One region of the Paenibacillus sp. FSL P2-0136 genome, then DNA from elsewhere that is predicted to be linked to it. Evidence: riboswitches for the same ligand, from Rfam matches in the RefSeq annotation. Region 1 holds a riboswitch; the other holds the start of a gene.

Region 1 (3,210 bases):
AACGAGGCCATGGGGAAATCCAGCAATTGCTGCGCACCCGTAAAAGGGTAACTTCTCTTCTCTTTTACTTGTATATTGCAAATTATTTCGGCTAAGGAGTGTATAATCATGAGCATGCTTACTAATGATCAAATCCGCCAAAATGTACGGGGCCGCTATCAAAAGATTGCTGTAAGAAACGTTGAGACTTCCCCATCCAGCCGAACTTCTGCTGACAGCAGTTGCTGTGACTCCCCATCTGATTTCAGTGCCATATCTGCTAAGTTGGGATATTCCAGTGAGGACCTCGCTTCAGCTCCCGAAGGCGCAAATTTAGGTCTTGGTTGCGGTAATCCGCAGGTTATTGCTGAACTGCAGGCGGGTGAATATGTTTTGGACCTTGGGAGTGGCGGCGGATTTGATTGTTTCCTGGCTTCCCGGCAGGTAGGTAATGAAGGCCATGTTATAGGTGTGGATATGACACCTGAGATGATCAGTCGAGCAAGAGATAATGCCCTTAAAGGTAAGTTCAGTAACACCGAATTCAGATTGGGCGAAATAGAGCATCTTCCCGTTGCTGATCATTCGATCAACGTCATTATCTCCAACTGTGTGATTAATCTCTCCCCAGACAAACAGCAAGTATTCCGTGAGGCTTATCGTGTTCTTCAGCCTGCAGGTCGTCTTGCCATATCAGATATCGTAACTACAGCTGAGCTTCCTCCTGAGATCAAAAATGACCTGGATGAATTATATTCGGGTTGTATCTCTGGCGCCTCTTCCATTGCCGATTTGGAGATCATGCTTCAGGAATGCGGCTTTACTGATATCAGCATTGAGCCAAAGGACGAATCTAAAACATTCATTAAAGATTGGGTTCCAGGTGCGAACGTTGACCAATACATCGTCTCTGCTGTAATTAAAGCGAGAAAGTAATCTTAAGGGGATGTTGATATGATCAGTACATTAACTGTCCGTCAGGCCACACCTGAGGATATTCAAAGCATTCTTCGTATCTACAATCAGGGGATCGAGGACCGGGTCGCTACACTTGAAACAGAGACGAAAGATTCCTCATATATGGAATCATGGTTCAATGATCACCAAGACCGCTTTAGCGTTTGGGTTGCTGAACGCGAAGGTGCAGTCGTGGGCTGGGCCTCACTGAACCCATATTCTCACCGTTGCGCGTATAACGGCGTCGCTGACCTTTCCGTTTAATGAGAATGGTCAAGGCTTGTACCGGAAGATGGGCTACCGGCAGGTTGGTGTATTTGAGAAGCAAGGATTGATGGACGGAGCGTTTATTGATGTGATGATTATGGAGAAGCTACTATAAAAATGAAGATCAAAAGGAGAAGTTCCATCCGCAAACGGAGGAACTTCTCCTTTTGATCTATTCCTACAATCTTACTTTCATGGAGGCTCCGCATATCGGGCCTGTAAACAGGAGGATCTTAAACATTATATCTGATCTTAATATCATGATTAAAGAAGCATTAAGATTCATTTAGCCCCATTTAGGTTGCATTAAAAAGTTAATAAATACGCGATAACTTCAGAAAATCGGGGATGAATGCTAGATTACAAGGGATTTTCTTCATTTTTATATCCTATAGAGTCTTATTTAGTCTCCTAGAGAACTTTCAGCATTTTACAAACAGTGATGCTCAGCGTAAGATTCCTTTTAACAAATGCTGAATTCCCGTCAGGCGGGAAGCGGGGGAACCAAATGGCTGTGACCAGCCGAAATGGGGTGAATCCAAAGAAGATTGAACTCTTCACTGGTAGGACGACTCTCACCGTCCGAATCCGTCAGCTAACCTCGTAAGCACTGGAGAGAGCCTGCATTAACCATGCTTTTTTGCTGCGATCCCGCAAAACCTTTCCATTACACTTATCCATCGTACAGAAAACCAAATATTCCGTTTGGCTTGAGCATGCTGCTGTATGTGAGAATGAAACTGAACTGACAGCCTATGTAGCCACAGCTGAGCAGACCCATAATCTGCAGCGTTATATGAAATCTATAGACAACCTAGGAGGCATTATTCATGATTAACGCCAGACTGTCACGAATCGAGTTGTTCGCATTTAGCTGCCGCCCTTCCTTCATGCATATTTCAGATCCTTACGGATGCTGGTATGGGGTGTTGAAGTTAACCTTCGGAGGACAGATCAGCTATGGGAATTGCATTCTTTGTGCGGGTGACAATGCGGTGGATTTAATCAAATGGGGCTCTTTTCTGAAAGAGATATGTCATTGTACTGCAGAAGAAGCCACAGAATACGTCCGGATGCACGGACAAGAATGGGCTCCCAATCAACTTAACATGATCAAGACTGCACTCGATAGTATGTTCATTCAAAATGACCAAATCCGAATGAAGGTAGGAGCCGGATCGGAGCGGTATCGCCATCAAAGGACAGAGCAAAGAATCCATTCAATTAATACGGTGAAGAGTCATCTGAATCCAACCATTTTATTTGCAGAATCGGTATCCTATTATTCACTGCTATAGACATGATCAATTTAAATTATCAAACCTTCAATTGGTCAAAAATCTTAACGAATATTTTTGCAATGTTCTTGGCATCATCGATACCTCTATGGTGAGTACCTTCAAGCGGCAGTTTAAGTATAATCAAGGCTCTCTCCATGCCTACGCCCCGCTTGCGGTCATTTTCCCAACAGGTGGCTTCCAGATCAAAAATGATATAGTTCATATCTGCTCCTTGAAATTCGAATCGATAGACCCATCGCTCCGGGGCTATGTCTTTTGTTATACTTCCAAGTGAGGTTTCAAATACTTCATTTCGCACTTTAATATAAACCCACACAGAGGAGCGCAAAGACATGAACTTTTTCAAAAAGCTGTTTGGCGGCAAGGAAATGGGCAAATCGGAAGACGGTACTACCATTTATGGTTATGACGCTTCGGATGAGCAGCAGGTTACGCCTCCCGCCAATATTTTGTACATGGAAGATTTAAATGAACATTTCAATCGGGTCTTTCCAAACCGGGAAACCGGCGTGTTCCACGAACTGATCTCAGACACCGTACATATTGATGTGAATATTATGGAAGCTACACCTGATGAGCGATACCGGGTGCTGTACACCAATGGGATGAGCGATCTGCCGCTGACCCTCCCACAGGAGATCCGTAAAGAGTACAAGCATCTGGAACGCGCGGAGCTGATGATATTTTTGCCGGCGGACTGGCCGCT
Region 2 (3,210 bases), 3.6 Mb from region 1:
TCACCGCGGCAGATACCATCTGTATTTTCCGCAGGACAGACTGCAGAAAGCCCTTCCACAGCTGCCGCCGTCCATCGCAGAGATTTTTGCCAAATAATCAGATCAAGCTTGGAATTATAGATACAACAACAGGCCGAAAGGATGTAATGTAATGCAGTTATTCGACACCCATACCCATCTGGATGCTCCACAATTCGACGAAGACCGCGAAGAGGTCATTGCCAGGGCGCTGGAAGCCGGCGTCAGCAAGATGATCAACATTGGCTTTAATCGGGATACGATACCGACCACCATGCAGCTTGCCGAGAAATATGATTATATTTATGCAGCCGTTGGCTGGCATCCCCAGGATGCCATCACGATGAAGGACGGGGACCTCGAATGGATCGCCTCCTTATGCGCTCATCCCAAGGTGGTTGCCATCGGCGAGATTGGGCTGGATTACTACTGGGATACCTCTCCTAAGGATGTGCAGCATGAAGTATTCCGCAAGCAGATCGGGCTGGCCCGTGAGGTGAAGATGCCAATCTCTATTCATAACCGCGATGCTCATGAAGATGTAATCCGCATACTCCGTGAGGAGAAGGCGGGCGAGGTTGGCGGCGTAATGCACTCCTTCTCCGGGAGCTGGGAAAGTGCCAAGATGTGTCTTGATTTGGGCTTCCATCTTTCTTTTGGAGGACCGATTACGTTCAAGAATGCCCGGGTGCCCAAAGAGGTGCTTGCCCAGACTCCGCTGGACCGGCTGCTGATCGAAACCGACTCCCCATATCTGACTCCGCACCCCTTCCGGGGCAAGCGAAATGAGACCGCTCATGTGAGGCTGGTAGCGGAGGCGGCCGCGGCAATAAAAGGGATTGAATTACAGGAATTGGCGGAAATTACGTATGCGAACGCACTGGAACGATTTGGGATACTCTGAAAACAGGAGTAAAAGCGGTGAAAAATGAAGTATAGCGAATATATTAAACTTTTATGACGGAAAAACGGCCGATTATTACAATATTTTAATCATTTTTTTACGTAAACGTGGTTGAATCGTCCTTTACAACATGTATCAAAACAGGATATCATCTTTTCAGTGCAGTGAGCTGTTGTAACTGTGACAGTCACTAATTTCATGGATCGTCTCGCTGAGTCTCCGCAACGGAGAATGGGGGAACCAATAATGCGCTGCCGCATGAACGTACAAAAGTACTGGCACAGAATTGCCGCAGGCATTATTTGATTTCTTTACGTGGTCTTGGGGTGAATTTGAGGGCAACCGCCGTGAGCGGGTGACCTGAGATAGGGCGTCTCTCTTATGTCCGAACCCGACAGCTAACCCCGTAAGCGCAAGTAAGAGAGGAAACCTCGTGTATAAGCATTCCGACGTATTCGACACCGGGAAGCCACGAAAGAGTCCTCTATGAGCTCTTTTTAGGCTTCTTTTGTTTTGAATAATGAGAATGCTCCCGGCATACTGTTATATAACAGATCTCCGGAGTAACTATGCCGAGCAGGCGATCCATGAGCAGGAAACGCTGAAGCAAGTGCGGGCGTATCCTGTTGCAAACTCAAACCTAGTTTCGTCAGAAGTGATACAGTCACCTTGATATAACTTGGACGACGGGGCTATGTAAGGAGGATGGAAAGAGTGGGCGTATTCCAACCAGAAGTATCCCATGATTCGCAATCATCCAGCAGGTCTTTCGCATTACGGTTGAAGCAAGTGAATCCCCGCGTAGTTTTACTTGCCGGTGTGGCATCGATTGTTATCGCACTGTTAATACTGCTGTACGTACACGGTCAGAGCAAAAAAGAAATTACCCTAGTAATAGACGGACAGGTACAGACACTGGAGACGCGGGAAACGCTGTTCAGTGATGTGCTGGCTAAGGAACAGATTTCGCTGCAGGCGCATGATGAATTATCTATTGGCCTTAGTGATGAAATAAAAGACGGCGACCGTATCGTGATTAACACTGCGCAGAAGTTCGCTCTTACCGTTGACGGAAAGACCGAGACGTTATTTACGACCGAGGATACCATTGGTCAGGCCATCGACAAGCTGGGCTACAGCCTGGAAGGCTTAGACAAGATTTACCCTTCGCTAGAAACCGCAGTATCTGCAGACATGGAAATCAAAATTGTCCGGATTAACAAGCATGTGGTTCAACGGACAACTAATTTGCCTTTCCGGGTCATTAAGACAGCAGACCCCTCATTGACCAAGGGAACCGTAAGAGTGGCACAGGCAGGTAAGCCTGGCGTAATGATCCAGCACATCGAGAAGATCTATCAAGATGGCGAGCTGGCATCCATGCGCATGATCGGCAAGGAAGTACAGACGGTTACCAAGGACAAAGTCATTGCCATTGGAACCAAGCCGCTTCCTAAGCCCGTCGTAGTTACTGCCAAGGTCTCCAAACCTGTAACAACCTCCAAGTCATCTAAAGCCAGCGCAAAGGCCAGCAATGTTACCAGTAAGGCTGGTGTGGATTTCGAGTACAAAAGAATGATCAAAAACGTATCCATGACTGCGTATTCGTCGCAGGAACCGGGTATTGGAACACGTACTGCCTCCGGCACACGCGTAACGGAAGGCCGCACTATAGCTGTTGATCCTAGTGTTATACCAATTGGCTGGTGGGTGTACATTGAAGGATTAGGGTTTCGCCGAGCAGAGGATACCGGCGGTGCCATCAAAGGCAACAAGGTGGATGTCTATTACGATTCACTGAGCCATGCCCGTAATTTCGGCCGCAAGTCGCGCACACTCTATGTGATCGGACCTGTGAAGCCGGAGCTGAACTAAACGTAAAGTCTTTTGCAAATTAGCGGTTAATACGATATAGTGAGGGAAGCACTTACGAAATTTTAGAGAGCTGCCGCTCATCACTTATACATTCTTTAGCCAAAAAGAAGGGGAGCGAATCCTCTTCTTTTTGCGTTCTGGAGTAAGGAGTTAAAATATTTATGATTAAAGAGCTAATTGTAGTTGAAGGGAAAAGTGATACCGTTGCCGTTAAGCGGGCGGTTGAGGCCGATACGATTGAAACCGGGGGTTCGGCAGTGGATAACAGGGTCATTGCCAAGATCAAGCTGGCCATGGAGCGCCGGGGTGTAATCATTCTTACCGACCCGGATCATGCCGGAGAGCGAATCCGCAAAATCGTCGCGGCCAAGGTGCCGGGCTGCAAGCATGCCTTCATCCCGGAGAAGGATGCA

Evidence for each region. Region 1 has a riboswitch for cyclic di-AMP ahead of NYE26_RS15335 (hypothetical protein). Riboswitches for the same ligand answer to the same signal wherever they lie in the genome.
Region 2: linked by a shared signal. The riboswitch ahead of NYE26_RS31420 (3D domain-containing protein) and the one ahead of NYE26_RS15335 (hypothetical protein) in region 1 are both predicted to bind cyclic di-AMP.

Annotation. Positions count from the first base shown of each region.
Region 1 is NZ_CP150244.1:3,692,566-3,695,775, reverse strand. Features, by position in the region: gene NYE26_RS15350 (MarR family winged helix-turn-helix transcriptional regulator) at 1-51, shown strand, start outside; gene NYE26_RS15345 (arsenite methyltransferase) at 109-915, shown strand; partial or broken gene NYE26_RS15340 (GNAT family N-acetyltransferase) at 934-1,318, shown strand; cyclic di-AMP (ydaO/yuaA leader) riboswitch at 1,665-1,828, shown strand; gene NYE26_RS15335 (hypothetical protein) at 2,034-2,501, shown strand; gene NYE26_RS15330 (hypothetical protein) at 2,521-2,706, opposite strand; gene NYE26_RS15325 (suppressor of fused domain protein) at 2,837-3,210, shown strand, end outside.
Region 2 is NZ_CP150244.1:7,324,987-7,328,196, forward strand. Features, by position in the region: gene NYE26_RS31410 (HD domain-containing protein) at 1-97, shown strand, start outside; gene NYE26_RS31415 (TatD family hydrolase) at 152-922, shown strand; cyclic di-AMP (ydaO/yuaA leader) riboswitch at 1,122-1,350, shown strand; gene NYE26_RS31420 (3D domain-containing protein) at 1,637-2,797, shown strand; gene rnmV (ribonuclease M5) at 2,959-3,210, shown strand, end outside.